3 regions of the Novosphingobium sp. HR1a genome follow, and region 1 is predicted to be linked to each of the others. Evidence: riboswitches for the same ligand, from Rfam matches in the RefSeq annotation. Region 1 holds a riboswitch; each other region holds the start of a gene.
The links. A riboswitch is a leader RNA that binds a small molecule or an ion and turns the genes downstream of it on or off. The one in region 1 is predicted to bind cobalamin.
Positions count from the first base shown of each region.

Region 2: another riboswitch for cobalamin. It lies ahead of HWN72_RS02125 (TonB-dependent receptor); the one in region 1 lies ahead of HWN72_RS21015 (TonB-dependent siderophore receptor).
Region 3: another riboswitch for cobalamin. It lies ahead of cobW (cobalamin biosynthesis protein CobW); the one in region 1 lies ahead of HWN72_RS21015 (TonB-dependent siderophore receptor).

Region 1 is NZ_JABXWS010000077.1:71,684-82,014, reverse strand. Features, by position in the region: gene HWN72_RS21025 (hypothetical protein) at 72-533, shown strand; gene HWN72_RS21020 (DUF4198 domain-containing protein) at 644-1,378, opposite strand; gene HWN72_RS21015 (TonB-dependent siderophore receptor) at 1,468-3,564, opposite strand; cobalamin riboswitch at 3,748-4,003, opposite strand; gene HWN72_RS21010 (histidine phosphatase family protein) at 4,045-4,608, opposite strand; cobalamin riboswitch at 4,649-4,780, shown strand; gene HWN72_RS21005 (CbtB-domain containing protein) at 4,814-5,041, shown strand; gene HWN72_RS21000 (CbtA family protein) at 5,052-5,795, shown strand; gene HWN72_RS20995 (helix-turn-helix domain-containing protein) at 6,026-6,379, opposite strand; gene HWN72_RS20990 (MATE family efflux transporter) at 6,376-7,752, opposite strand; gene HWN72_RS20985 (acetyl-CoA C-acyltransferase) at 7,803-8,990, opposite strand; gene HWN72_RS20980 (aldo/keto reductase) at 9,015-9,995, opposite strand; gene HWN72_RS20975 (MarR family winged helix-turn-helix transcriptional regulator) at 10,080-10,331, opposite strand, start outside.
Region 2 is NZ_JABXWS010000010.1:1,114-11,444, reverse strand. Features, by position in the region: gene HWN72_RS02140 (alkaline phosphatase) at 1-494, shown strand, start outside; gene rpoD (RNA polymerase sigma factor RpoD) at 586-2,625, opposite strand; gene HWN72_RS31705 (cold-shock protein) at 2,985-3,662, opposite strand; cobalamin riboswitch at 4,053-4,298, shown strand; gene HWN72_RS02125 (TonB-dependent receptor) at 4,469-6,511, shown strand; gene HWN72_RS02120 (Rrf2 family transcriptional regulator) at 6,756-7,205, opposite strand; gene HWN72_RS02115 (class I SAM-dependent methyltransferase) at 7,271-8,071, shown strand; gene HWN72_RS02110 (efflux RND transporter permease subunit) at 8,214-10,331, opposite strand, start outside.
Region 3 is NZ_JABXWS010000040.1:6,204-16,534, forward strand. Features, by position in the region: gene HWN72_RS09345 (HAMP domain-containing sensor histidine kinase) at 1-666, shown strand, start outside; gene fahA (fumarylacetoacetase) at 814-2,118, shown strand; cobalamin riboswitch at 2,158-2,400, shown strand; gene cobW (cobalamin biosynthesis protein CobW) at 2,585-3,634, shown strand; gene cobN (cobaltochelatase subunit CobN) at 3,867-7,703, shown strand; gene cobO (cob(I)yrinic acid a,c-diamide adenosyltransferase) at 7,706-8,314, shown strand; gene bluB (5,6-dimethylbenzimidazole synthase) at 8,444-9,085, shown strand; gene HWN72_RS09375 (ABC transporter substrate-binding protein) at 9,072-9,920, opposite strand; gene HWN72_RS09380 (iron ABC transporter permease) at 10,001-10,331, shown strand, end outside.

The DNA.
Region 1 (10,331 bases):
ATGGCGGTTACTGTGGGTACGCGCCTGCACACTCTCGTCTCGCCCGCATATCTGCAGAACTGCGCTGGCGCGTGGACGGCGATGGATGGCGACTGTCCTTCGGGCGATGTTTTGAGGATCATGTTGCCTTGGGTTTGCGAAGGGGGCAGGCGAAGCGTTTCGTACGTGCCGCGTTCTGGCCGCGTGCGCGGATCGAGTGGCGTGCGCTGAACGAGGCGTTCGTCATCTTGGCGCCTGACTGCGGACCCGATTCAGTCGATCTGGCTGATCTGATGGGCCGTCTGGTCGAACTGGCCAAACGACCGCTTACGCCTAAGGAACTTCTTGCGGTGCTGCCGCTCACCAACAAGGAACGCGTGCGCTGGACCAAGGACGGTCGTCTTACCCCCAGTGGATCCGTGAGTATCCGTAAGGGGCAGATCGTATCGGTGCCGACCTATTCGGTATCGCAGGTTGAGCGCCTGCTGGGCGCTCCTCAGGTCATTTGCGACTGGCGCGAAGAAGATGCGCGTCTGGGCAAGGATGGCCACTGACGCCAGCGTCTCGCAATGCCACATTCTCCATGCTCACTGGTTGTCGCCGGTAAGCACGCAAACGAGATCCAACCGCCCGACCATGACGGTCGAGCGGCCGGACGCAAGTATCATTCCGGCTTGTGTTCCAGCGTGAAGCTGAGCGTCGCCGTGAGTTCGACATTGCGGTACTTGGTCGGGTTGTCGCTAGGTCCGTTATAGACGGCATGAATGACATTGAGGCCTTGGTTACGCACGACGAGCGTTACGGTGCCGTCGGTGCCGGTCACGACCTCCTTCGCGTCCGGGTCATTCACGAAGTCAGCGATGAGATGGGCCCCGGCCACCGGCTGCCCCTGGAAGAGAACCTTGTACTTCAGCTTCTGCCCCAGCAGCTTCGGGATCGGGCCTACCGGCACGATCTGAAGCGTCTGGCCGGGCAACGCCGGTATGCTGCCCATCAGTTTGCCCTGGATCCGCACTGCATACTTGATGTTGTTGGTCGAGATTTCGGCGCCGGGCATCTCGTCGAGGCCCTTCTTTTCGTACTCGCCGCCCTTCATGCGCGACCACACGCCGTTCTGCAGAACGGCGGTGACGAAGGCGGGTTTGACTTCGGTTTCGACGAGCATGGCGAGGCCCGAGACCCGGTGCAACACCTTGATCGACGTGCCCTCGGCATCAAAGGCGGCGACCGTGTCGATCAGCGGCTCGCGCTTTACCATGTCCATGTCGTCGGCGCCTTCGCCATAGACGAGCACGATCTGCTTCGAGCGTTCGGTCAGGTAGATACCATGGGCTTGGGCAGGTACGGTGCAGAGCGTGAGGAGCGAGGTGAGGATCGTGGCATTCAACGCGGTTTTCATCGTGCACATCCTTGCTTTGGTTCGATCGAGGGCATGGTGGAGGTCTCGGCCGGAGACAGGGGTTGCGCCCCGCATCACAGGCTCAAGCATCACAGGCCAACCGTGATGCTGGCGACGGCGCTCAAGGGGGCGCCCGGATAAAGATTGCTGCCGAAGCCGCGCTCGGCGTACTTCTTGTCGAGCAGGTTGTTGACGTTGACCTGCAGCTTCACGTTCTCTGCGAGCGGATAATAGGCGAGCAGGTTCACCGTGGCGTAAGGCCGGATATAGGGCGCGGTGGCCGCCGTGCCTGCTATGCGTCCGCCCAGATACGTGACGCCCGCGCCTGCACCCAAGCCCGCGAGGGCACCGTCCTGAAACTCGTAGACATTGAGCAGGCTGGCCGAATGGCGCGGCGTGTTGGGAAGACGCTGCCCTAACGGAAGACGGTTGTCCTTCGTCACCTCGGAATCGGCGAAGGCATAACCACCCACCACGCGCCAGGCGCGCGTGATGTTGCCGGTGATGGAGATGTCGATGCCCCGGCTGCGCACTTCACCTGCGGCAATGCTGTAATCGAGGTTGTCCGGGTCGGTGGTTGCAACGTTCTGCTTGGTCGTGTGGAACAGCGCCGCCGTCGCGCTCAGGGTGCCGTCCAGCAGTTCGAGCTTCACGCCCGCCTCGTAGCTGGTGCCCCGCTCGGGATCTAGCACATTGCCGTTCACATCAGCGGCCGTGTTCGGCTTGTTGGAGCGCGCATAGCTGCCGTAGAGCGAGACTTGCGGGCTGAGCACAAAGACAGTGCCGAGGCGCGGGGTGAACACCGTCTGTCTGAAGGCGGAAGTCACGCCATTACGCAGGTTGAGGTTGTCGCTCTCGAATCTTTCGAGCCGTCCGCCGACCAGCACCTTCAGCCAGGGCAGCAACGATAGCTGATCCTGAGCGTAGCCGGCGAAGGTCCGCGTCTGCGTGCGGATGCTGGTGAAGCTGCCATTAAGCGGCGGTATGGCCGATCCGTAGACCGGGGCGAAGATGTCGATCGTGAAGGGCGAGAGCGTCGGGCTCGAATTGCGGATGACCTCGGTGTAGTGAAACGCCTCGAATTCGGCGCCCAGCAGCACTTCGTGCTCGATCGTGCCGGAGGCGAATTTGCCGGTCAGGTTGACCTGCGCATCGAGATCACGCCATCTCAGCGTCCGTTCGCTGTAGGTCCGCACCAGGGTGCGGCCATCGGCGCGCACGCTGGAGGCCTGGATGCCGGGGCCGCCCAGTTCGCCGTTGTAATATTGCATCCCCGCACGCAGCTTCCAGTCCCGGCCCAGCTTGTAGTCGGCGACGATGTTGCCGAGCCCGTTACGCACGCGCCAGCGGCCAACCGATGGCTCTCCGAAGAACCGGGAGGAAGGGATGGCGATCGCAAGCTGGTTGCGGAAGGCGGGATTGCCGCGATCGAGCGGTGTCTTAACCTGCACCAATTCGCCGCCAAGCGTGAAGGTCAGGTCAGAGGAGGCATCCCAGGCGACCACAGGGGCAACCACGATGCGGTCGGACTGGACATGGTCGCGGAAGGTGTCACCGCCTTCCACCGCCGCGCCAAGGCGATAGCGTACGGTCCGACCGCTATCGACAGGGCCGGTGGCATCCACGGTGCCGCGCCATCCGCCGAAGCTGTCGATCCGGCCGCTGACAGTCTGCGCCGTCCGATCCGAAGGCACGCGCGAGACGATGTTGAAGGTGCCACCCGGATCGCCGCGGCCGTAAAGCAGGGCGGCCGGGCCGCGCAGCACGTCCACGCGCTCCACCGCGATCGAATCGGGCGCAGGCGGATAGCCGCGGTTCATCGGGAAACCGTTGCGGAAATACTCAGATGGGGTGAAGCCACGCAGGTTGTAGTCGGTCAGGCCGGTGCCGCCGAAGTTGTTGCCGCGCGTGATGCCGCCCGCATAGGCCAGTACGTCCTCGACGCGGTTGGCCTGAAGGTCCTCCACGACCTGCCGGGTCAGTACCGTCACCGACTGCGGCACTTCGAGGAGCGGCGTGTCGGTGCGTGTCGCGCTGTTCGAGCGGGTGGCGTTGTAGGCGCCGCCCTTGCCGGTGACGACGATCGGATCGTCGGCGTTATCGGTTTCGGCGGCATGAGCCAGCATCGGGACCGGCATCAGCGCGAATGCGCCGGCAAGCAGTCCGGCCTTGGTCGTCGGTTTCAAGTCATTCCCCCCGGGGCGCCAGGCAACACCGGGCAGGAGGCTTCCGCGCGAACGGTCGGCGCGCACGGCAGCCGGACACCCCAAAAAGGCGGCCGACGCACGACACCGATGCGGCCCCCCGCCGCATTCTCGTCGCTCAGACGGAGAAAACTAACCGTGCCGAGACCATCCCCTGGATCAGGCAAGAGCGACCGGTGCTTCGGCAGGTCTCCTGGCTTGCGGGTCACAGCTTGATGCACGGCCTTCCCAGGCCTCGCAGGAGTTAGCGTCCGGCCCAGTGGCTGGCGGCACGAGCCTTGCCCGTCCGCACATGTACATCGCGCTCGCCGCTCACAGTTGCAGGGACAGCCTCGGATTCGGGCGAGCCGAGGGTATCGGCCCATCCTCACCGCGTTCCCTTTTAAGCCTTTCTCAAGGCACCGATGCGATCAGACCGGCTGCCGAAGCAACCGAACACGGCGGGCGTTATCCGCATTGATCTCAATTCGCAATAGCAGATCCTGCGCCCAGCGATTGCAGCCGCCATTCGCCATTGAAAGACAGCATGACACGGCAAAGCGGCGCCAGATCGATCGACAGCGTTGTCGCTACCGGAAGGCCAAGCGTCTGTGCAAGAATGGCGCGCACGAGCATCGGATGCGTAACGGCAAGGACTGGCGTATTCTGTTCGGCGAGACGGTCGAGCCAGGGCGCGATGCGCGCGCAGGCAGCATCAAGCGATTCGCCGCCTTTCGCGCCGCCTTCGGGGGCTTGCAGCCATGCCATGAGCGCCCCGGGTTCTGCTTCCTCGATTGCAGCGAATGACAATCCCGACCACTCACCGTTGTCGAGGTCGGCAAGCAGCGGCTCAATCTGCGTCGTGCAGCCCATCGCCTGTGCCGTTTGCTGCGCCGACACGGCGGGACTGCAATAGGCGATTTCTCCAAATCTCCTCGGAAGCACGATTCGGCCGGCATCGCGTCGCCCAGCCTCGTCCAGCCCGTCTTGCGGTCCTGCAAATCCGCCGCTGCGACTGAATGCCGTGGCGCTCGCGCAAAGCAGCATTAGCGAAGTTGCCAGGGTGACCTCCGGAAGCGTTGACGGAACGGTTCGCCGGGTCTTAAGTGGCGCGAACCTTCTGGTTGAAGAAGCCGGTGCAATTCCGGCGCGGTCGCGCCACTGTAATCGAAGCCTTCGCAGGGCGTCGAGAGCCAGACCTTCAACCGGGATAATCCGTTTTCAGGGCGCGAGACCCTTGAAGGAGCATGACATGGCATCGAACGCCGCGCTTTTCGACGACGCTTTCATCCCGGTGCAGGGCCGCAGCGCCATTCCGCTCGCAGACATCGCTCCCTGGGCCGTACTCGGCATGCTTCTGGCGCTCATCTTCCTCTATTTCGTGAGCACCGAGCAGGGCGCCTACGCGCTCTTCAAGGGCATGTATGTACACGAGTTCGTCCACGATGGGCGTCACCTTCTCGGCTTCCCCTGCCACTGATCGCAGGCACATGACCAAGGACCTGTTGTGGCGCGGAATGCTGGCCGGCATTCTCGCGGCGCTCCTCTCCACGCTGTTCGCGCGCGCTTTCGCCGAACCGCAAATCGATCTCGCGATTGGCTACGAGGAATCGCACGCCGCTCACGCGGCGCACCATATGAGCGAGCCTGCGGGAGACAGCGAGGAAGAGGAACTGGTGTCCCGCGACATACAGAAGAGTGCCGGGCTGCTGACAGCTTTGGCGCTGTATGGCGCTGCAGTCGGAGGTGTCTTCTCTCTGGTTTTTGCCTATGGCTACGGGCGGTTCGGCATGATCGGACCACGCAGCCTGTCGCTGCTCCTCGCCGGCCTCGCGTTTCTTCTCATCGTGATCGTGCCCGCGCTCAAATACCCGCAGACGCCGCCTGCTGTCGGCAAACACGAAACGGTCGGGCTGCGCACCGCCGCATACTTCGCCATGATCGCCCTGTCGCTCGGCGCGGCCGTGATGGCCGGCAAGGCTCGGGCAACCTTTGCTCGCGGCCGCCGCGGGTTCGACGCAACACTGTTCGCGACAGGGCTATACATCGCAATCGTCGCTCTGGGCCAATTGCTATTGCCCCCGATCAACGAGGTCCCGGGCGATTTCCCAGCCACACTGCTATGGAACTTCCGTATCGCTTCTATCGCCACACAGCTTCTGATGTGGGCCACGATCGGTATCGCCTTCGGAGCTTGGGCGGAGCGCGTGCTGAGGCGTGAACGAGCAGCATAGTTGAACGGCGGCTTTTAGGACATTCCTCGAAGTGGCCGAGCGGCAGAAATGGGCGCGTGGCCGAAGGGCTGGTGCCATCCTCGCCCGGCGACCTTTGGCAAAAATTGTCCCTTGGCGGCTTAGCACTTCGCTGGCGGACAACCGTCTCGACCGGAGGAGCCCTCTCGCCTCCAAGACTTAGCCTTCTCGAGCTATATTCGCGCGTCGAGACACATTGACGGCCCTTTCATTCAGGTACCCTTCCTTTGAATACGACAACTCCGGTCGACGACGAGGCCGCCCTGCTCCAGCTCTCGCACGACTCTCAAGACCTTGTGCAGCATCTGACCACGCATCGTCAGTTCGTAGGCCCGCACCTCCAAACGAGAATGCACCACCATTTCGATGAGCGCGAGCGCGTGCATCTCGGTCAAGCGCAGCGTCAGCATTTTCGCGCTGATGCGCGGCAGCCGTCGCCGGATGTCGCTGAAACGAAGAGGCCCATTCGAAAGCGCATCGACAATGCGGAGCAGCCATCGCTTCTCGACGAGAGACAGGACATCCGCGGGATGTTCCCGGTGTTCGAGAGCCCCCTCAGGGCTCATGCCCTGACCGCTTCGCCATCTGCGCCGGTGCCTTCCTCCCCTGCCCAGGGACGCAGTCCCACGGGGATGAGAACCAGGAGACCGTATGCCGCCAGCGCCACGCTCATGCACACGAACAGGGCCGTGAGCGATCCGGTGTAACGCAGGACGAGGAACCCTCCCCCCACCGCCACGATGAGCCGGGCGGTGGCGCCCGCAATCGGCCAGCGCAATCGCCCGGCAGCCTGCGACGCGAAATAGAGGGCAAGGCCGACGCCGAAGAAGCCGTAGAACGGCCCGACCAGGCGCAGGTAGGAACTGCCGAGGCGCACGATCTGCGGGTCATGCGTGAACAGGCCCATCCACGCCGCCGGAAAAGCTGCCGCGACGAGACCGACCGTCTCCGACGCCATGAATGCCAAGGCCGCCCCCGTCAGCGCGATACGCCGTGCGCGGGCGACCTGTCCCGCTCCCAGATTGGTGGCGACGAGCGCAATCAGCGGCGCGCCGATCCCGAACACGAGCGGGATCAGCAGGTACTCCAGGCGCACCCCGGTCCCGTACCCGGCCACGGCGGCGAGCCCCGCGCCCGAGGCGACGAGCGCCGTGGTCCCGGCGATGACGAGGTTCGTCTGCACCGAATTGAGCGCCGAAAGACCGCCCACGCGCAGTAGTCCGACGATCAGGTCGCGGCGCAGCGGCGCCCTCACGAAGCGGACGGGGTTGCGACCGCTCAGGATATGCCAGGCCATCGCCAGCGTGCCAGCGGCGTAATAGACGAGTAGCGCGGCGCCGCCCCCGGCGATGCCGAGCGCAGGGACCGGGCCGAAGCCAAAGATCAGCAGCGGCGAGACGGGAATCAGGAACAGCGCGCCGATGCACGTGACGAGCGCCGGAAAGCGCATGTTTCCCGTCCCCCGGATCACGCTGGAAAGGCCGCTCATCAGCCACAGGAACACATTGCCCGCGAAGACGATGTCCGAGTAGACGAGCGCGGCATGCAGGCTGGCGCCTTCCCCGCCCATCAGGCGGTAGATGCGCTCCCCGCCCACGAGGAAGAGCGCCGAAAACGTAAGGCCAAGCACGACGTTGACCACCACTGCATGGAGGACAAGCGCGTCCGCCTCCACCTGCCGCCGACCGCCAAGCGCGCGCGCCACGGCCGAAGATATGCTGCCGCCAAGGGCTCCGGCCGAGAAGGTCGTCATCAGCATCAGCGCGGGGAATACAAGCGCCATGCCCGCCAGCGCGTCGGAACCCAACTTCGCCACCCACCATGTCTCGATCAGGCCGGTCGACGCCTGCGTCAGCATGATGAGGACGTTGGGCAGGGCGAGGCGAAGGATCATCGGCACGACGGGGCCTTCGATCATCGCGCGGGTCCGCTCGTCCATTTGCCGAACGGGCGACGGAATAGCGGCTTTCGGCAGGGCTGCCTGCACTGTCATAGCGCTTCCAATGCGAGGGCGATGCCCTGCCCGCCGCCGATGCACAGCGTCACCACGCCGCGGCGCAAGCCGTCGCGCCGCATGGAATGCAGCAGCCGCGTCGTCAGCACCGCGCCGGTCGCGCCGATCGGATGACCGTGAGCGATGGCACCGCCCTCGACGTTGACGATGTCCTCGGGAATGCCTAGTTCCTTGATGACCGCCAGCGGCACCACCGCGAAAGCCTCGTTGATCTCGATCCGCTCGACGTCGCCGAGGGCCCAGCCTGCGCGGTCCAGCGCCTGCCGCACGGCGGGGACAGGCCCCAGCCCGAACAGACCCGGCTCGACCGCTGCAACGCCGTAACCCGCCAGCCGTGCGTAAGGCTCGATTCCCGCAGCTTCGGCAAAGGTGCGCTGCGCGACGACGACGGCGGCGGCCCCGCTGTTGAGGCCCGGCGCATTGCCCGCCGTGATCGTGCCGCCTGCCCGGAACGCGGGCTTCAGACGGGCGAGCTTTTCCGCCGTCGTGTCTGGCCGGGGTGCTTCGTCGGTGCCGAATGCGATCTTGCCCGCCCTGCCGCCCGCGACTTCGAGCGCAAGAATCTCCGCATCGAACAGTCCGGCATCGCGCGCGGCGGCGAAGCGCTGCTGTGAACGCAGCGCGAAGCGGTCCTGCTCCTCGCGCCCGAGCCCGGTGATGTCGACCAGCGTTTCGGTGTGCCAGCCCGAATGTTCGCCCGAGAAGGCATCATGAAGCCCGTCAGTCAGCATGCTGTCGAGCACCGCGCCGGGCCCCATGCGCAGCCCCCAGCGACCGCCTTCGAGCAGGTAGGGCGCACGGTCCATGTTCTCCATGCCGCCCGCAACCGCCGCCTCGATGCCGCCCATTGCGATTTCCTGCGCGGCGGACAGGATCGCCTGCGCGCCCGATCCGCACACGCGGTTGACGGTCAGCGCCGGAACCGAGACGGGCAGCCCTCCGCCGATCGCAGCCTGCCGCGCCGGGTTCATGCGGTTGCCCGCCTGGAGGACGTTCCCCATGACGACCGAGCCCACGTGGTCGGGCGCGAGGCCCGACCGCCGCACGGCCTCGGCGATGACGGCCGCGCCAAGCACGGTGGCGGGGGTGTCCTTCAGCGTTCCGTTGAAGGCGCCGATAGCGGTGCGCACCGGCTGTGCGAGCACGATTTCGGTACGGGACATGATATTCACTCCGTTTGCTTGCAGTCAGGCGACGGCAGCTTCGCTGCGCCGGGGCGATGCGGGATCAAGCGCGCTGACCGCATCAAGGCGCGCGATCTGTTCAGGCGAAAGGACAAGGTCGGCCGCGGCAAGATTGCTGCGCAGCTGCTCCAGTGTGCGCGGGCCGATCAGCGGCACCGCGCCATGCGTTCCTGCCCACGCGATGGCGACGCGGTCTGCGGTGATTCCCGCCTCCTCGGCCACTGCCAGCACGGCATCGAGCACGGCAGAGCGCTTGGCGCTGTTTTCCGGCTGGAACACCCGGCCGCCAAGCCCTTCGGCCCGGCCTGCCTCGCCCTTGCGGTACTTGCCGGTCAGCATCCCTCCGCCAAGCGGCGACCATGTGACCGCGCCCAGCCCGAGCGCCTCGACGGCGGGGAACAGGTCCGCCTCCGGCGCGCGATGGACGAGGCTGTGCTCGAACTGCACGGCCGCCAGCGGCAGGCTGCGCGCGGCCTCCGCCAGCGTCACCGCCCGCGCAACGCGCCAGGCGGGGAAGTTGGAGAGCCCGGCGTAGAGGATCTTGCCTGCCCGCGCGAGGTCGTCGAGCCCGTGCAGGATCTCCTCCATCGGCGTTATCCCGTCGGGCTGGTGGACCCAGTAGAGATCGATGCGGTCGGTGCCGAGGCGCTGCAAGCTGGCTTCCACCGACGCAGCCATCGCCTTGCGGCTGTTGCCAAGGACGAGACGACCCGCGTCGGGCGCCGCGCCCATCGTGAACTTGGAGGCTAGCAGGAAATCCTCGCGCCTCCCCTTGAGCATACCGCCGAGAAGCTCCTCCGCCTCACCGAACTGGTAGACGTCGGCGGTGTCGATGAAGTTGCCGCCCGCATCGGCATAGGCGTTGAGGATCGCCTCGCTTTCACGCGGCTCGGCGCCGTGCCCCCAGCGGGTGCCGAAATTGCCGGTGCCAAGCGCGATCTGCGCCACCTGCACGCCGGTGCGTCCGAATGTCCTGTACTGCATGGGAGTCTCCTGAAAATCGGAACTTGGGAAGGGATATGTGTAATTGCACATTTCAACACGCGGCTTCGCTGGCGGGCCGCATCGTCAGTCCTCGAAAGCGTGTCGTTGCAGATTGTCGCGGAGGTAGGCGGCTTCCTGCGCGCCGACCTGCGTTTCGTAAGCCTCCTGCGCCGCCCGCCACAACGGCGCCGCTACGGTCAGCCTGTCACGCCCGGCTGCCGTCAGCGTCAGTACGATGCTGCGCGTACCTTCGAGCTGACGCCGGTCGATCAGCCCCTCCGCCTCCAACCGCGAGACGGCGCGCATCAAGGTCGTGCGCTCCATCACCATCGCGTG
Region 2 (10,331 bases), on a different contig from region 1:
AGCTGGCAGCCGACCCGCATGTCTCGCTGGCGTGGCGCGGCCGCTGGAACCTGCCCGACTACACCGACGCCTGGGGCGGTTACCCTTGGGCCCGCGAGCAGTTCTATGCCCTGTCGCGCCGCGCAGGTGCGGGCGATCTGGTGTTCCTCTCGGGTGACAGCCACAGCTTCTGGACCAACGACCTGGCCGATGCACAGGGACGCCCCACGGGCATCGAGTTCGGTACGGCGGGCATTTCCTCCCCGGGCGATTTCATGGACAGCGGCTTTGGCGAGGACATGTCGCCCAAGCTCGATAAGGCCTACGCCGATCACATGCCTGAGGTGGTATGGACCGACAACATGCATCAGGGCTACGTCCGCATGCAGTTCGGCCGTAAGACCGGCACAGCCAACTTCGTCGCGGTCAGCACCGTCCTGTCGCGCGACTACACGACAAGCGTGATTCGCAAGGACGACTTCCGCCGCGACGGCAACCGCGTACGCTTCGCCTGATCTGAACCACGAACGATGCCAACCGACACGGACGGGGGGATCGCCCTGCGTCCGTATCAGCCGCGTGCCTGTGATGTTGAACGGCCTGTGCTTAGTCGAGGAACGCTCGCATGATGCGTGAACGGCTCGGATGCTTGAGCTTGCGCAGCGCCTTGGCCTCGATCTGTCGGATACGCTCGCGAGTCACCGAAAACTGCTGGCCGACTTCCTCCAGGGTATGGTCCGTTGGCATGCCGATGCCGAAGCGCATGCGCAGCACACGCTCCTCACGCGGGGTCAGCGATGCCAGCGTGCGAGTTATCATTTCCTTCAGGTTGGCCTGAATCGCCGCGTCCACCGGGATTACGGCGTTCTCGTCCTGGATGAAGTTGCCAAGGCTGCTGTCTTCCTCATCGCCGATCGGCGTTTCGAGCGAGATAGGCTCCTTCGCGATCTTCAGAACCCGCTTCACCTTTTCGAGCGGCATCGACAGTTTCTCGGCCATTTCCTCGGGCGTGGGCTCACGGCCCTGGTCATGGAGGAACTGACGGCTGGTGCGCACCAGCTTGTTGATCGTCTCGATCATGTGGACCGGGATGCGGATCGTGCGAGCCTGATCCGCGATCGAACGCGTGATCGCCTGCCTTATCCACCAGGTCGCGTACGTCGAGAACTTGTAGCCGCGGCGGTACTGGAACTTGTCGACAGCCTTCATCAGCCCGATGTTGCCTTCCTGGATGAGATCCAGGAACTGCAGACCGCGGTTGGTGTACTTCTTGGCGATCGAGATCACCAGACGCAGGTTCGCCTCGACCATTTCCTTCTTGGCGATGCGCGCTTCACGCTCCGCCTTCTGGACCATGTTCACGATGCGGCGGAACTCGGGGAGCGCCATGCCGGTGGCAGTGGCGATGTCCGAGACTTCCAGACGGATGCGCTCGGCAGGTTCAGCCTCGTTTTCTGCGAAGGCAGCCCATTTCTTGTCCTTCCCGGCCACTTCTGCGACCCAGGCGTCGTCCAGTTCGCGGCCCGTGTAGGCTTCGAGGAAATCGGCGCGCTTCACCTTGTGACGCTCGGCCAGACGCAGCATCTGGCCGCCCAGCGTCGTCAGGCGGCGGTTGAAGGTGTAGAGGTTGTCGACCAGATACTCGATCTTGGCCGCATGGAACTGCACCGATTCCACCTGCGCGGTGAGATCCTCGCGCAGTTGCAGGTACTGGTCTTCCTTGGCGACCGGGAAATCGATGCCCAGCGCCAGCGCGTCGAGCCGATCGCTCTGCAGGCGCTCGAAGGTGCGGAACAGTTCGGTGATAAGCGCGAACTTCTCCAGCGCCTCCGGCGTAAGCGCGGCTTCCATCTGACCGAGGGAGAGGGTGTTGTCCTCTTCATCGTCCTCGACCTGACGCTTGGGGATCGGATTGCCGTCCTCGTCGACTTCCTCCGAGTTGTCCTCGCCGGAATCGTCATCGTCCTTGAAGGAAGGCCCGGCGGTGGCAGCGGAAATCTCGCCGTCGCCATCGCCCTCACCGTTTTCGGCCAGATTTTCGGGCTGCGGCTCCTTGGAGAGCATCGCGTCGAGATCGAGAATCTCGCGAAGCTGCATGTCGCCGTTGTTGAGCGCTTCGGACCAGCCGATGATCGCGTGGAAGGTCATGGGGCTTTCGCAAAGCCCCATGATCATCATGTCGCGGCCGGCTTCGATGCGCTTGGCGATGGCAGCCTCGCCCTCGCGGCTGAGCATCTCGGCGGCGCCCATCTCCTGCAGGTACATGCGGACCGGGTCGTCGGAACGCGCGAGCGTGTCCGCCTTGCGGGTCTCGCCGGGACGGCGCCGGGAATTGCCTTCGTCGAACCCGGTATCCGAACCGGAATCGTCATCGCCGCCATCGACGGCTTCCACGCCGTCTTCCTGCTCACCGTCCTCATCGTCATCATCGTCGTTCTCGACGATCTTGACGCCCATTTCCGAGATCGCGGCCATGATGTCCTCGATCTGATCGGTGGTCATCTGGTCCTGCGGCAGCGCGGCATTCAACTCCTTGACCGTGATGACGCCCTGGCTTTTGGCGCGCGCGATGAACCGCTGGACCGAACCCTTGTCCAGGTCGAGAAGAGGAGAGTCGTTGTCGCCGCTGCGATCGTCGTTAGTCATGCAATCCGTTGTCGTTATTGGCCTTTTCATGACGATGGTGACGCCAGGACAAGGCTAGGTTCTCAGATCATCAGCCTGATGATGCCGGTGAAGGGCGGCCTACAGGCAGGGATGAACCACTTCAGGTCTAAGGTTCAAGCAATGCGGCCGGACATCGGTTCCAGGAGGAAGCTGGTCCGCCCGCATGCTGCACGTTCGAATCAAGGAAACACGTCCCTCGTCCCGCAGTCGGCCTGTCGAAGGCAGCTTTGATCAAGGCCTTCGACATAAGCCGCTCGATGTCCGTCGCCGATCGCGATGCGATCGAGGAAAGCCCGAGATGAGGCCATGACCTCCTGCGGCAGCCATGGCCAGATCAGTCAGCGCTGGACCAGATTCACGGCCGACGCCTTGCCCCGACGATCGATCTCGATTTCGAATTCGAGTTGATCGCCTTCCGAAAGGCCATGCAGACCGGAGCGCTCGACGGCGCTGATATGCACGAACGCATCAGGCTGGCCGTCATCGCGGACGATGAAGCCGAAGCCCTTCATGCTATTGAAGAACTTGACGGTGCCGGTGGCCTTCTCGCCAGTGGACTGATTCTGAACAGGTGCGGCACTTCGCTCGCGACGTTCGGCAACGATGACCTCGCCCACGATGGTCAGTTCGGAAGCGGAAATCTTGCCGCCTCGCTCGACCAGCTGGAATTCCAGCTGCTGACCTTCCGCCAGCGTTTCGAGGCCGGCGGACTGCACGGCGCTGATGTGCACGAATGCATCGTCGCCGCCGCCTTCAAGCTGGATGAAGCCGAAACCCTTGTCGGGGTTGAAGAACTTGACCGTCCCACGGCCCTGACCGACAACCTGGCCCGGGCCGCCGCGCGAACCGCCACCGCCACCGCCAAAACCGCCGCCTCGCGATCCGCCGAAGCCGCCACGCTGGCCGCCACCGAAGCGGTCACCACCGCCAAAGCGATCGTTGCCGCCGCCCCAACGATCATCGCCGCCGCCGAACCGGTCGCGACCTTGGCCGCGATTTCCCCTGTCGAATGTCATCTTTTAAGTACCTTAAGCTAAGTCCGAGAAACCTATCCTCGCGAGTGAACGTAGCACGCAAGGCCGCAGAACCCGTTTCAGGGTGCAGGATGAAAGGCGATAGCAGCGCAACGACGTCTTGGCGACCAGAGTTCTGCGATCGGCTGCGATGCATGGCACGGAGGCGACTTTAGCACAGCGATGACCGAAATTTCACGCAATTCGACAATCGATCCGGCCGTCGCCGACCCTTGCCAGGCGCTCGGAAGCAAATTTTGCTCCCCGGAGCGGCCCGTCAGCCCTGGCATCGCTAGTCGGGAGTTCAGGATACAGGCCGTACCTGGACGCCATACAGACAGGCTTGTGCCGTGAAACCGTTTGAGATAGCGCGCCATATCTGCCCTTCATTGGTGCAGACAAGATCGCGCTGGTGCCTCGAAAGAGGCTTAAAAGGGAACACGGTGAGAAGGCATGCCCTTCGAATCCGAGGCTGTCCCTGCAACTGTAAGCGGTGAGCGCGATGCATATGTGCGGTGGGGCAAAGGTTCCTGCCGCCAGTCACTGGGCCGGACGCTGCAACATGCGAGGCCTGGGAAGGCCTTGCATCGTCGCATTGACCCGTGAGCCAGGAGACCTGCCTGCGTCTGGTCGCTCATGCCATGGTCCAGGGGGTGGCCAAGGCCCGGAATCATTCCGTTCGAGCGACGAACCAGCGGTGGAGGCCGCATCGGTTCGCGCAGACGGTCGCCCGCGGCGTCCGACCGCCGGCGCGCGTCGACCGTCTTGATGGCGGCAAGCCTCCCACCCAGTCGCAGGCGTCGGGGGGAATGATGATGAATTTGATGAAAAGCGCTGCGCTGGTGCGCATCGTGGCAGGTACCGCAATGGCGCTGGCGACGATGCCCGCTTGCGCCGAAGAGGCACCCGCCGGCGGCGCGGATGGCGGTTCCGGCGAAATCGTGGTGTTCGGACGCGGCGAGGCCAAGATCGGCACCGCCCATGCCGCCAGCGAGGGCAGCGTCGGCGGTTCCGACCTGCTGGTCCGTCCGCTTCTGCGGGTCGCCGAACTGCTTGAGGCGGTGCCCGGCATGGTAGCGGCGCAGCATTCGGGCAGCGGCAAGGCCAACCAGTACTTCCTGCGCGGCTTCAACCTCGATCACGGCACCGACTTCACGACTTATATAGATGGCGTGCAGATGAACCTGCGCAGCCACGGGCATGGCCAAGGCTATCTCGATCTCAACGGCCTGATCCCCGAGATCGTCGCCCGCGAAGATTTCCGCAAGGGGCCGTACCGTGCAGATGGCGGCGACTTTGCACTGGCCGGCGCGGCCTACATGACGACCATCGATGGGTTCGACCGCCCGTGGATCTCGGTCGAGGGGGGATCGTACAAGTCGGGGCGGCTGGCCGCCGGTGGCACCATCAAGGATGTGGCGGGTGGCAGTCTCACGCTGGTGGGGCAGGCCAAGCGCTATGATGGTCCCTGGCAGGAGGCCGAGCATCTGCGGCATTACTCCGGCTTTGCGAAGTACATCGTGTCCGCTGGCGAAGGCACCGTCGAAGCATCGCTCCACGCCTACCACGCCACTTGGCGGCCGACCGAGCAGATCCCCGAGCGGATCATCGGCAGTGCGCTGTGCCCTGACGAATTCTGCTCGCCCGATCCTTCGGCGCGTGGCCGCGCAACGCGCTTCGTCGGCAACGTCGCGGTGCGACAGCCGAACTGGAGCGCTAATGTCTATGCCCAGTACTACGACTGGAACATGTATTCGAACCCAACTTATGCCGATCCGGACGGCACCAGCGCGCAGATCGACCAGTTCGACAAGCGCTGGGTCGTGGGTGTCACCGCGCGCAAGCAATGGGCTTTGGGCTCGACGCTGCAACTGGGCATTGGCACTGAAAATCGCTACGATCACATCGGCGACGTCGGGGTGAATCGCACCGAAACCCGCGCTTTTTTGTCCTCGCTGGGTCGATATCACGTCGAGGAACTGTCCGGCGCGCTCTATGGCGAAGCGACCTGGAAGCCGTTACCCGGCCTCAGGCTAACCGGAGGCCTGCGAGGCGATTACTACCACTACACCGTCCGCGCGCGCGACGCCATGGCGACCGAACTGGGAGCCGGCAGCGGACACGATTCGATCGTCTCACCCAAGGTATCGGCAGCCTACGAGATCGTCCCGCAGTTCGAAGTCTATGCCAACTGGGGCCGCGGCTTTCACTCCAACGACGTGCGCGGTGCGGTGAACGTGGAATCGCCCGTGCCCGTTCTGGTGCGCGGCACCGGCAAGGAACTGGGCGGGCGCCTGCAACTGGGCACCGTCTCACTGACCGCGACGTACTGGTGGCTCGACGTGGGCAGCGAACTGCGCTTCGTCGGCGATTCCAACGCGGTGGAGCCGACCGGCGCCAGCAAGCGTCATGGCTACGAGGTGGTCGGGTTCTGGCGCCCGCTGCCGTGGCTGGCGCTCGACGGCAGCTATGTCGCCAGCCACTCGCGCTACGACAACGGAGATCGCATTCCCAACGCGGTCGAGAACGCGGTCTCCGCCGGCGCGGCTATCGTGCTCGACCCCTGGGAGGCGAGCGTGCGCGTCCGGCATCTCGGCCCCTACCCGCTGATCGAGGACAACTCGCTGCGCGACAAAGGCAGCACGATCGTAAACGCCCGCGCCGCATGGAAGGGCCGCAAGATCGAGATCTACGGGGAGGTGCTGAACATCTTCGACAGCCGCGACAAGGACATCGCGTACTACTACGAGTCCTACATCCCGGCGTTCGACACCAATGGCCCGGTCGAGGGACGTCTCAGCCGCGTGATCGAACCACGCACGTTCAAGATCGGCGCACGCTACACGTTCTGATCACCAGCCACGCCCTGTCCCGTCATTCGACGGGATAGAGTGTCGGTTGCCGCTTATCCGGGCCATGATCCGGGGATGCGTGCTACGCTTCGTGTACATCTACACCGTACCGCAGGAAGCGACGAGCGAGACCATAAGCGACATTGAGGCCTGTCTTGCGGCTGGCGCATACAACCCGCCAACTGGCCTCAGCCTGCCGCTGGACCGGATCGTGGGGCGCATGCAGGGTTGGAAGAAAGGCCGATCAGGCTGAATGTGCACTCGCCATCTCGGAAGCGCTGCGCGCATCAAAGGTTCGGCCCAGGTCAGCGAGCTTCACAGCACCCAGCCGGGCGACCAGCAAAGCCTCCGCCTCCGAAAGCGCCTCCGCCAGCGCCTCGTTGACAGCCGCCTCAACCGCGCAATCAGGATTGGAATGCTCGCTGCCGATAGCAAAGATGCGTGGTCCTCCTACCGCTCGATGTACGTCGAGGAGCGACACGGTCTCCAAGTCTGCCGCGATGGCCCAACCGCCACCATGCCCTTTTTCCGAGCGCACATACCCTGCCTCGCGCAGACCAGCCATCGTGCGTCGGACGACAACGGGATTGGTTCCCAGCATCTCTGCGATAGTTTCGGACGTCATTGCCCCCTCATGCCGCGCCATATGGAGCAGCACGTGGAGCATTCGCGAAAGGCGACTGTCATTACGCATATTTCGATTCTTCGCATTCCAGCCGGATTGGCAAGCATCATGTTTCACGATACTTATTATGTTACATGATTCGTGGAGCGTTCGAAATGCGAGAGTTCGAGAACCCTGATCACTGGGATGCTGCCGCTCGGCACTATGAGAAGACTGCGCACCCCTTCACTGCTCGCTATGCCGAGGCGGCGGTTGCGAGAATATCCCTCGGGTCCGACAGCCACGTGCTGGACATAGCCGCAGGCACCGGTGCTTTGGCACTGGCTGCCGCGCGAACAGGCGCGAAGGTGCTGGCAACAGACTTTTCTCCAGGCATGGTCGCTCGTATCGCCGCCACCGGTCACCCCAATGTCGAGGCCAAGACAATGGATGGGCAAAACCTTGCGCTCCCAGACGGAGGGTTCGACGCCGTCTTCTCGATCTTCGGGGTCATCATGTTTCCCGACTGGCGCAAGGGGTTGGCCGAAATGGCCCGCGTTACGCGCCCTGGCGGCCACGGCATCGTGGCAACCTGGCAACAACGCGGTGCCGCGACCTTTCTTCTGCTCGGAGATATCCGTCGAAAGCTCTTCCCCGGCCGTGATGGCATGGCAATGCCGGAAGCCGTCGGCGTCCTCAGCGATCCGGGGAACTTCGCTCGCGAAATGATCCTTGCGGGCTATCGCGATCCCCGGATCGAGCCAGTGACGCATGATTATGAGCTCGACGTCGGGGCACTCGACGATCCCGATACATTGTTCGGCATGTCGCCCGACTGGACGAGCCTCAATGATGGGGAAAAGGCAGAAGTTATTACCGAGGTCAGGCAGATGGCGGGCGAACGCTCCGTATTGCCGATCCCTTCAACCGCGCTGATCGTGGTCGCTCAGCGTTGATATGCCGGGATCGTGCGCGACTGGTCGGGATTGGAGAGCGCCGTACTCGACCCTTTTCGGGGGTCCAGCGATCGAGTTCCGCCATACAGATGTAGGCCATCGGCAGTTGCTAGTGCAGCGAGGGCCAAGCGAAGACTGAAGATCAAATATCTGCATGCTTCTCCTGCCTCTTCTCTTCTCCGGAAAGCCAGAGCAGGGACATCGGCAGCAGCAGGAGCATGAATGCGGTGGCGGAGATGATGCCGCCCACGATCACGCAGGCGAATGGTCGCTGCGTTTCGGAACCGATGCCTGTGGAGAGGGCCGCCGGCAGCAGGCCCAAACCGGCCATCAGCGCCGTCATAAGGATCGGCCGCAGGCGGTCGATGGCGCCTTCAAGCACGGCCACGCGATAGACATCGCCGTTCTCGTAGCGGTGCGTGATGTGCTCCAGCATGACGACACCGTTCTGCACCGATATGCCCGCCACGGCGATGAAGCCGACCGCTGCGGACACCGACATGTGGAGCCCCGCCAGCGCCAGCGCCGTGACGCCGCCGACCGTGGTGAAAGGCACCATCGCAAGGATCAGCAAGGCGGAGCGCACCGAGCGAAATGCACCGAAAAGCAGGATGAAGATGCCGAACAGCGCGATCGGCACGATCACCTCCAGACGCTGCATGGCGCGCTGCTGGTTTTCGAACTGGCCGCCCCAGGTCATCTGGTAACCCGACGGCAACTTGATCTTGTCCTTCACCGCCTTCTGCGCATCGACCACGAAGCTGCCCTGGTCGCGCCCGTCGACGTTGGCCTTGATCGCCACGTTGCGACTGCCGTTCTCGCGGCTGATGCGCGATGCACCGACCTGAACCGAGACTTGCGCGATTTCACCCAGCGAGATCGTGCCGCCCTGTGGCAGCGGCACCTGTAGATGCGAGAGATCATCCACCGCGTTGCGCTGATCCGGCGCAAAGCGCACGACGATGTCGAAGTTGCGATCCGCTTCGTAAGCGGTGCCGACCGTCGCGCCGCCGAAGGCGGTGGCGATGGCGGTGTTGGCATCGTCTGCGTTGAGGCCGTAACGAGCCATCGCATCCCGGTCGAGCACGGCGCGCACTTCGGTCTGGCCGCCAATCTTCACGGCATCCACGTCCGACGCGCCCGGCACCGCAGCCACCACCCGCGCGGTCTGCTCGCCCAGTTGCTCCAGCACGTTGAGGTCCGGCCCGGTGATCTTCACCGAGATTTCGCCCTTCACGCCCGAAAGGCTTTCCTCGACGCTGTCTTCGATCACCTGGCTGAAATTGGTGGGTACGCCGGGGATCTTGTCCACCTGCTTGCGCATGTCATCCTCAAGCGCGGCCTTCGAGCCGAACTTGGAACGCCATTCGCTGCGCGGCTTGAGGTCGATCAGCATCTGCAGGCTGGACGGTCCCTTGGGGTCGGTCCCGTCGTCCGGGCGGCCGGTCTCGGAGCCGACATGCGCTACTTCCGGGTAGGAAAGCATGATTGCGCGCACACGCTTCTCGACCTTGCGCGTGGTCTCCATCGAGGCCGAGGGCGTGAGCTGGACGGTGAGCCAGATGTTGCCTTCGTCCAGCTTGGGCAGGAACTCAGAACCCAGACGCGGGATCATCAGGAAGGCCAGCACCAGCGCCAGCCCGGAGGCCACAACCACCGCCTTGGTGCGCGGCAGCGCCTTCTCCACCGTGCTGCGATACCCATCGCGCAGACGGTCCATCCAGACGATGTGCTTTTCCGCCATGTCGTAGCGTTCGACAAGGAAGCTCAGCACCGCCGGCAAGAACGAAAGCGTCAGCACCAGCGCCGCGCCCAGCGCAAAGGACAGCGTCAGTGCAACCGGCGAGAACATCTTCCCTTCCACGCGCTGGAAGGTGAAGATCGGCACGAAGGCCATGATGATGATGGCCTTGGAGAACAGGATCGGCCGCGCCAGGTTGGCCACCGTGTTGCGCAGCACCTGGTTGCGCCGGATCCTGTCCGGCTGCACGCCCCCGTGCCGCGCCGCTTCCAGCGACAGCGCGACCATCAGCGCCTCCACCAGCACAACGGCAGAGTCGATGATGATGCCGAAGTCCACCGCGCCCATCGAGATCAGGTTGGCGGGCACGTTCACCGTATTGAGGCCCGCGAAGGCCGCCAGCAGTGCCAGCGGAATGATCGCCGCGACCACCAGCGCCGCGCGCCAGTTGCGCAGGAACACCAGCAGCAACACCGTCACCAGAGTGGCGCCGACGACGAGGTTTTCCGCCACCGTCTC
Region 3 (10,331 bases), on a different contig from region 1:
CACTCCATGAACCTCATGCAGGAGCGCATCGCGCGGCTGCTGCAGGATCAGGCCAGGTCGTTCGAGGCGATCAGCCACGACTTGCGCACGCCGCTCTCGCGCCAGAAGGTCGCGGCGGAACTCATCGACGATGCCGAACTGGGCGGGGTGATCCTTGCCAGCGTGGACGAGATGGAGGCCCTGCTCGCCTCGCTGCAGCGCTTCCTGCGCGCGCAGCATCTCGACGCCGAGCCCGAGACGCTGGACCTCACCGAAGTGGTTGCGCACGTGCTGCATCCTTACGGGACGCGCGCCCGCTTCGACGCCTCCGTCCCCACCCTCGCCCGGACCTTCCGCGAGCCGGTGGAACTGGCGCTGGCGGCGCTGGTGGAGAACGCCATCCAGTTCGGCGGCGAGGCTCAGGTCGCCGTGCTCCGCCACGAAGGACACTGGCGCATCGAAATCGCCGATTCCGGGCCGGGCATCCCTTCCGCCTACTTCGAGGCGATCCTCGACCCGTTCTTCCGCCTCGACGCGGCGCGGGCGCGGGACACCAAGGGCTTCGGCCTAGGCATCCCGACCGCGCACCGGCTGATGGCGCGCTTCGACGGCCAGCTTTCCTTCGCCGCCGCGCCCGAAGGCGGCCTGATCGCGCGCCTGGACGTGCCCCAGCCGCCAATGGGTTGACGAAGATCGTCGTCCCGGACTTGATCCGGGACCGCTGGCGGTCTTTAGATGCGACCTTGCTGGTCTGCACTCATCGAAGGGTGGGCTGTTCACGGCCAGCGGTCCCGGATCAAATCCGGGACGACGAGAGAATATGGAGAGCGACCTGTGAACTGGTGGACCATCGACGAAACCCATGACCCTGCGCGCAAAAGCTGGGTCGAAAGCGCCGACGGCCACCGCGACTTCCCGGTCCAGAACCTGCCCTTCGGTGTGTTCTCGATGGCTGAAACGCCGGGAACTCGGATCGGCGTGGCAATCGGCGACCGGATTCTCGACCTCGGCGCGCTGGCGGCGGCAGGACTCATCCCGCTGAACCTCGCCGAAATCTGCAGCGACGCCAGCATGGCCCGCCTGCTGGCCATTCCCGCGCAAGACCGCCGCGCCCTGCGCCATGCCCTCTCCGACCTGCTCTGCGACGAAGCCAGGCGGCCGGTAATCGACCCCCTGCTGCACCCGGTCGAAGCCTGCATGCTTCACCTGCCCACGCGCATCGGCGACTACACCGACTTCTATGTCGGCATTCATCACGCCAACAACATCGGCCGCCAGTTCCGCCCGGACAACCCGCTGCTGCCCAACTACAAGCACGTGCCGATCGGCTACCACGGCCGCGCGTCCTCGATCCGTCCCTCGGGTGTTCCGGTCGTGCGCCCCACCGGCCAGCGCAAGCCGCCCGAGGCCGATGCGCCGATCTTCGCGCCGACTGCAAGGCTCGACTACGAACTGGAAATGGGCGTCTGGATCGGCCGCGGCAACGACCTCGGCGAGCCTGTTCCGATCACCGATGCTGCGCAGCATATCGCCGGTTTTTGCCTGCTCAACGACTGGTCCGCGCGCGATGTGCAGGGGTGGGAATACCAGCCGCTCGGCCCGTTCCTGTCGAAGAACTTCCACTCGACGATTTCGCCATGGGTCGTCACGCCCGAAGCCCTCGCGCCCTTCCGCGCGGCCCAGCCGCCCCGACCGGAAGGCGACCCGCAGCCCCTGCCCTATCTGTCTGACGCGGATGATCAGGCCCACGGCGCGCTGGGCGTCATGCTGCAGGTCCACCTGACCACGCAGGCCATGCGCAAGGCCGGGCTTCCGCCCCATCGCCTCAGCCACGGCCCGGCGACCAACATGTACTGGACGGTGAACCAGATGGTCGCGCACCATGCATCCAACGGCTGCAACCTGACGCCCGGCGACCTGCTCGGCACCGGCACGATTTCCGCTCCCGAGCGAGAGGGTTTCGGCAGCCTCATGGAATTGTCGCAGGGCGACAAGTCGCCCCTCACCTTGGCCAGTGGCGAGACCCGCACGTTCCTGGAGGACGGCGACGAAATCTCCATCACCGCCACCGCCGCCGCTGACGGCTTCGTTTCCATCGGTTTCGGAGAATGCCGCGCCCGCATCCTTCCGGCACGCTGAAACCAACACTTGCGCCCACCCCTGCCTCCCGGTATCCGCCGGGAACAAGATCGCGCCGGTGCCCCGCAAGGGGCTTAAAAGGGAAGGCGGTGGGAACGGTTCGCCGTTCGAATCCGCAGCTGTCCCTGCAACTGTAAGCGGCGAGCGCGATGCACATCGCCTGTCCCCAGCGGGACGGGCAGCCACTGAGGCCGGACGCTGCGACATGCGAGGCTTCGGGAAGGCCGTGCATCAAGCTGTGACCCGCGAGCCAGGAGACCTGCCGGCGTCTGGTCGCTCTTGCCTTGGTCCAGGGGATGGCCGCGGCACGGTTCACCGTCTGAGCGACGACACGCATGCGGCCCGGGGCCGCGGCGGAGCAGGTCGCCGGGCGTCTTCGCGCCTGTCCGTCGCCCCTGCCCCGCGCCGGCGCGAAAGCGCCGGTACGCCCCGCCGCGAGAAGTCGCCGGCGCGGGAGTTGAGAGCCTTGAGCAAAGTACCCACCACCGTCATCACCGGCTTCCTCGGCGCCGGCAAGACCACGCTGATCCGCCACCTGCTGCAGAACGCGAAGGGCCGCCGCCTCGCCCTCGTCATCAACGAGTTCGGCGACGTTGGCGTCGACAGCGAACTGGTCAAGGGCTGCAACGACGAGGCCTGCCCCGAGGACGATATCCTCGAACTCGCCAACGGCTGCATCTGCTGCACCGTGGCCGACGACTTCCTGCCGACGATGCAGAAGCTGCTCGACCGCGAGACGCCGCCCGACCACATCATCATCGAGACGTCGGGCCTCGCGCTGCCCAAGCCACTGGTCAAGGCCTTCCAGTGGCCGGACATCCGCACCCGCGCGACAGTGGACGGCGTGATCGCCCTGATCGACGCCGATGCCGTCGCCGCCGGTCGCTTCGCCACCGATGAAGAGGCACTCGCCGCCGCCCGCGCCGCCGATCCCAACCTCGACCACGACAGCCCGCTCGAGGAACTGTTCGAGGAACAGTTGGGCTGCGCCGACATGGTCGTTCTCAACAAGACCGACCTCGTCGATGCGGACGTACTGGCCGAAGTGGAAAAGACCGTCGCCGCCGAGACGCGCCCGGGCGTCAAGATCGTGCGCGCGGACCACGGCGCGGTGGATATCGCCGCGCTGCTCGGCATCGTCGCGGCGGCCGAGGACGACCTCGACAGCCGCAAGTCGCACATCGACGGCCTGGCCGACGATCACGACCATGACGACTTCGACACCTTCATCCTGAACGGCGGCGAAATCGCGGACCTCGACGCGCTGCTGGCGGGCCTCAGGGAGCAGATCGCCGCGCATGACGTGCTGCGCGTGAAGGGCATGGTGGCGCTGGCGGGCAAGCCCAGCCGCCTCGTCCTGCAGGGCGTCGGCCCGCGCATCCAGCACTTCTTCGACCGCGCGTGGAAGCTCGAAGAACCGCGCCGCACGCAGCTGGTGGTTATCGGCCAGAAGGGGCTGGACCGCGCGGCCATCGAAGCCGCGCTGGCGGGTGTGCTAGGTTCGGTCCCGGCGTAAGCACAACCATGTACCCCAACCTTCGTCATTGCGAGCGTAGCGCGGCAATCCAGAGCCGCGCAAACCGCCCTGGATTGCTTCGCTGCGCTCGCAATGACGAGCGGTGGGGAGGCGAACCGGCGTTGAACGAAGATCTGCGGCTTCCCCCCCTCCTCCGTCATTGCGAACCCGCGCAGCGGGTGAAGCAATCCAGGGCGGTTCGCACTGCCGTCAGCCCGGCGAGCGCCGCCTGATGCACCTGCTTTCCGCCACCCCGGGCACGATCTCCAACGGCGAGGAGGCGATCGACCTCGACCAGCCGCCGGGCGACGTCGTCATCCTGACGGTGGCGGACAGCGAACTCGCCTGCTTCGCCAAAGCGGCGGCAGGGCTGCCGGAGGGCGCGCCGAGCGTCCGCCTCGCCAACCTGCTGCAGTTGCGGCACCCCTACTCGGTCGATCTCTACGTCGAGAAGGTGATCGCCCACGCAAAATTCGTCTGCGTGGTGCTGCTCGGCGGCAAGAGCTACTGGCCCTACGGCATCGACGAGATCGCCCTGATCGCCCGCGAGAAGGGCATCGCCTTCGCCGCCATCGCCGACGGGCGCGAGGATGATCCGACGCTGACGGTCGCCTCCACCCTCCCCGCCGAGACGGTCGAGCACCTCCGCGACTATCTGCGGCAGGGCGGCAGCGCGAATGCCCTGTCGTTCCTCCGCACCGCCGCGCGGCTGATCGGCGAGGACTGCGGCCAGCCGGACGACCCGGTGCCGGTGGCCGACGCGGGGCTCTATCTGCAAGGCGTGGACCGGCCGAGCTTGGCCGACTTGCGCGCCTCATGGCGTCCCGACGGCCCTGTCGTACTGCTGGTATTCTACCGCGCGCTGATGATCGCGGGCACGCTCGACGCCGTGGACGCGATGGTCGCCGCATTGCAAATGCGCGGGTTCAACGTCGCCGCCGTCCATGTCCGGGCGCTGCGAGAGCCTTTCGCGATCGACTGGCTCGGCGGCCTGATGACCGAGATTGCGCCCGACGTGATCGTCAATGCCACCAGCTTCGCCTCCTCTTCCTCGGGCGAGCCGCGCGTCGGCGGGGTGCTCGAACGCGCCGACTGCCCGATCCTGCAGGTCGCCTTCGCGGGTGTCGAGGAGGCCGACTGGCAGGCCGCCGCACGCGGCCTCGGCCCACGCGATCTGGCGATGAACGTGGCGCTGCCCGAACTCGACGGCCGCCTGTTCACCCGCGCCGTCGCCTTCAAGGCGGCCGAACGCTTCGACGACGTGACGAAGTGCGGCATCGTCGTCCCCCGCGTCGCGCCGGACCGGGTGGCCTTCGTCGCCCACCTCGCCGCCAACTGGGCGAGCCTGCGCCGCACCGTGCCCGCGCAGCGCAAGGTGGCGCTGGTGCTCGCCAACTATCCCAACCGCGACGGGCGGATCGGCAATGGCGTCGGCCTCGACACGCCCGCCAGCGCGGCCTCGATCCTCTCCAGCCTTCGTGCCGCCGGATACGATACCGGCGGCGCGCCCGAGGACGGGCAGGCGCTGATGCGGCTGATGACCGGCGGGGTGACCAACGACCTCACATCACTGGATCGACCCCCATTAGACAACGGGCGCGAGATTTCGCTGCCGCTGGCCGACTACGAAGCCGCCTTCGCCGAGGTGCCCGAAGGCGCACGCGCGAAGATGCTGGAGCGCTGGGGCGCGCCCTCTGCCGATCCCTTCGTGAAGGACGGCGCGTTCCGCCTTGCCGTCCACCGCTTCGGCAATGTCTGCGTCGCGGTGCAGCCGGCGCGCGGGTACAACATCGACGCCAAGGAAACCTACCACGACCCGGCGCTGCCGCCGCCGCACGCCTACCTCGCCTTCCACGTCTGGCTGGAGCGGCAGTTCGGCGCGCAGGCGCTGGTGCATGTGGGCAAGCACGGCAATCTCGAATGGCTGCCCGGCAAGGCGATCTCGCTCTCTGCGACATGCTTCCCCGAGATCTGCGCCGGGCCGCTGCCGCAGCTCTACCCCTTCATCGTCAACGACCCCGGCGAGGGCACGCAGGCCAAGCGCCGCATCGGTGCAGTCATCATCGATCACCTGACGCCGCCGCTGACGCGCGCGGAAAGCTACGGGCCGCTCAAGCACCTCGAGGCGCTGGTGGACGAATACTACCTCGCCGCCGGGATGGACCCGCGCCGTCTGGAGCGGCTACGGCGCGACATCATCGACCTGGCCCGCTCGCAGGGACTGGACAAGGACGCCGGGGCCGAGGGTGACGGCGACGATGCGCTGTCGGCGATCGACAACTACTTGTGCGAACTCAAGGAACTGCAGATCCGCGACGGGCTGCATGTCTTCGGGCAATCGCCGGAGGGGCGCTTGCGGCGCGATCTGCTGGTGGCGCTGGCACGCACGCCGCGCGGGTATGACGGGCCGGGGCAAGCCTCGCTGCTGCGGGCGATGGCCGAGGATTTCGCGCTGGGGTTCGACCCGCTCGACTGCCGCATGGCGGACCGCTGGGATGGCCCGAGGCCGGAGGCGCTGGCGGCGGTATCGGACGAGCCCTGGCGCACGCTGGGTGATACAGTCGAGCGGCTGGAACTGCTGGCGGCGGAATGGGTATCCCGTCGTCCCGGACTTGATCCGGGACCGCTGGCCGTGAACAGCCTACTCATCGGCGCGCCCGGCAAGGTCCAGCCCCAAGTTTTGCCAGCGGTCCCGGATCAAGTCCGGGACGACGACCTGCCGCGCACCGCCGCCGTCCTCCACGCCATCGCCGCCGACCTCGCCCCGCGCGTGGACGCCTGCGGCCCCGCTGAAAGCGCCGCACTGCTCGCAGGGCTCGACGGCCGCTTCGTCCTGCCCGGACCCTCTGGCGCCCCCACGCGCGGCCGCCCGGACGTGCTCCCCACCGGGCGCAACTTCTACTCGGTCGATACCCGCGCGGTGCCCACCGCCGTCGCCTGGGATCTCGGCCAGCGCTCCGCAGAGCTGCTGGTGGAGGACTACCTCCAGCGCGAGGGCGAGTATCCGCGCGCCATCGCGCTCTCCGCATGGGGCACCGCCAACATGCGCACCGGCGGCGACGACATCGCGCAGGCCCTCGCGCTGATGGGCGTGCGCCCGCGCTGGGAGTGGACCTCGGGCCGCGTCACCGGGTTCGAGATGATGACGCTCGCCGAACTGGGCCGCCCGCGCGTGGACGTGACCTTGCGCGTCTCCGGCTTCTTCCGCGACGCCTTCCCCGAGCAGATGGACCTCATCGACAGCGCCGCCCGCGCCGTCATGGCGCTGGAGGAAAGCGCCGAGGACAACCCCGCCGCCGCCCGCCACCGCGCCGAAACCGCGATGCTCGCCGCTGAAGGGCAGGACGAAACCGTCGCCGCCCGCCGCGCCGGAGCCCGCGTGTTCGGCTCGAAACCGGGGGCCTACGGCGCCGGTCTGCAGGCGATGATCGACGAGAAGCTGTGGCATGACCGCGCCGACCTCGCGAACGTCTACCTCGACTGGGGCAGCTATGCCTATGGAGCCGGGATCGAGGGCGATGCCGAACGCGATCTCTACGCCGCGCGGCTGACCCAGGCCGACGCGGTGGTCCAGAACCAGGACAACCGCGAGCACGACCTGCTCGACAGCGACGACTACTACCAGTTCGAGGGCGGCATCGCCGCTGCGGTCGAGCACCTGAAGGGCCGCGCGCCGGTCAGCTACCACAACGATCACTCGCGCCCCGAACGCCCGGTCATCCGCACGCTGGCGGACGAAATCGGCCGCATCGTAAGGGGCCGCGTGACCAATCCCAAATGGATCGCGGGCGTCATGCGCCACGGCTACAAGGGCGCGTTCGAGATCGCCGCCTCGGTGGACTACCTCTTCGCCTTCGCCGCGACGACCAGCGCGGTGAAGGACCACCACTTCGACGCCGTCCACGCGGCCTTCATCGAGGATGAGGCGGTGCGCGACTTCATGGCGCAGGCCAACCCCGCCGCGCTTCGCGAAACCGCCGCGCGGCTGGCCGAGGCGCTGGAGCGCGGCCTCTGGAAACCCCGATCGAACAGCGCGGGCCTGCTGCTCGCCCAAGTCTCAGGAGCATGATGATGGCCGAACGCACCGACGAACAGCACGCCGAGAAGATGAAGAAGAAGCAGGCCGCGCATGACCGCATCATGGCGGGCAAGACCGTGGAAAAGGGCCTGCTGATCGTCAACACCGGCAAGGGCAAGGGCAAGACCACGGCCGCGCTCGGCATGGTGGTGCGCATGATCGGGCATGGCAGGAAGGTGGGCGTCGTCCAGTTCGTGAAGGGCGCGATGACCACCGGCGAGAAGGCCGTCTTCGATGCCTTCCCGGACAACGTCGAGTTCAAGGCCATGGGCGAAGGCTTCACCTGGAACACCCAGGACCGTGCCCGCGACATCGCCCTTGCCCGCGAGGCATGGGACGAGGTGAAGCGCATGGTTGCCGATCCAGCCTACGACATGGTGCTGGCGGATGAGCTGAACATCGTGCTGCGCTATGACTACCTGCCCCTTGAGGAAGTGCTTGAGGTGCTCACCGCGCGTGCGGAGATGAAGCACGTCGTCGTGACCGGACGCAATGCGCCGCAGGGGCTGATCGACGCGGCCGATCTCGTGACGGAAATGACGCTAGTGAAGCACCCCTTCCGCGAGCAGGGCGTCAAGGCGCAGACGGGGATCGAGTTCTGATGCACGCCTCTCGTCGTCCCGGACTTGATCCGGGACCGGTGGCTGTCTTTGGGCGCACGTTCGCGGCGCGCGCGGTGAGATGGGCTGGTCACGGCCAGCGGTCCCGGATCAAGTCCGGGACGACGTAAAGTGACCGTTCCCACCTTCTCCCCTCGTTTCCGCCAAGACCTCGCCGCACTGCTCGCATGGCGGCGCGACGTGCGGCATTTCCGGCAGGATCCGTTGGACGAGAGTCTAGTCGCCGACCTGCTCGGCACCGCGCAACTGGCGCCCTCGGTCGGCAATTCGCAGCCTTGGCGCTTCGTGCGCGTGCGCTCTCCCGCCTTGCGCGAAGTGCTCGCCGCGCATGCCGATGCCGAAGTCTCCCGCGCGGGCGACACCGCCTACGAGGGCGAGCGCCACGCCGCTTACACCGCGCTGAAACTCCACGCGCTCGACCACGCCCCCGAAGTGATCGCGGTGTTCTGCGACGAGGCCACCCCCATCGGCATGGGCCTTGGCGCGGCGACGATGCCGCAGACGCGCGAGTGGTCGGTGGTCATGGCGATCCACACGCTGTGGCTCGCCGCCCGCGCGCAAGGGCTCGGCCTCGGCTGGGTGTCGATCGTCAAACCGGAAACGGTCACCGACCTGCTGGAAACGCCGCCCTCCTGGCGCTTCGTCGCCCTGCTCTGCCTCGGCTATCCCGAGGAACCGGACGACGTACCCGAACTCGAACGCAAGGGCTGGCAAGCCCGGCTTGGCGGACACGCGCATGTCAGCGCGCGTTGACGCCTTTCGCCAGCGCCCGCGCCGCCTTGACGTAGGCGGGGCCGCCGCAGACCGTCCAGGCCTGCGGAATGGCGACGCGCGGAATGCCGTCCAGCACCGGGTGGTGCATCATCGCCGTGCCCTGATCGACCACCTTGTCGGTCGCGGCATCGACCACGATCACGTCGGGACGCGCCGCCGCCAGTTCCTCGATCCCCATCTGCGAGAGCGCGGGCTTGCCCAGCTTGCCCGCAAGGTTGGTCACGCCCACGCGGGTCATCAGGTCGTCGATCAGCGTGCCGGTGCCGGTGAGATAACCGCGGCGCTGCCAGTAGGCGGCGACCACACCCTTCCGCGCGCGCGGGATATGCGCAAGGTCGCGCTCCATGCCCACGATCAGCGCCTCGCCGCGCTCGGGATGGCCGACTGCCAGCGCCACCTTGCGGATCGACGTGAGGATCGCGTCGTAGCCATCGGCGGACTTGAGATCGACGGCGGGATAACGCGTCTTGAGCGCCTTGATCGCGGGGTTGCGCCGGGCGGGCATGCCGACGACGAGGTCGGGGTTTGTCGCCATGATCTCCTCGGCCGCGCCGCGCAGGATCGGCAGGCCCTTGGCCCGTGCCGCCTCGGCCGACATGGCGGGATCGGCGGCATAGCGGGTGAGCCCGGCGATCTGGTCGCGGTCGGCCAGCGCCAGCACCAGTTGATCCGCGCACAAGTTCAGCGAGACGATCCGCTTCGGAGCCGCTACAGCCCGCCCCGATACAGGGGGAGACGACGCGGAAACGCCGCAGACCGCAGCCAGTCCGAGCAAAGCTACCGAAGCCGAACGAAGAGTAGTCAAGAACGCCATATGCGCGTTTCCATAGCAACACGACCCCGGGACACAAGCGTGACGGGGAGCCGATCCAGCCAGAGGTGCTCGTGCCCGAAATTCCCGTCCTGCGCGCTCGTAACCGGGCGCTGATTCCCCTTCTCCTGCTAGGCATCGCACTGGCGGGAATCGCCTCGCTCATGCTGGGCGCAGTGCCGATCCCGACCGGGCGGCTGCTCGATGCGGCGCTCGGCCATGGCGATCCGGTGGTCCGGGCGATCCTGCTGGAACTGCGCCTGCCGCGCACGCTGGTGGCGCTGATGGTCGGCGGGATGCTGGGCCTCGCGGGAGCCGCGCTTCAGGGGTACTTGCGCAATCCGCTGGCGGAGCCTTCAGTGCTCGGTGCGTCGAACTCGGCGGCGCTGGGCGCGGTCGCGGCGATCTACTTCG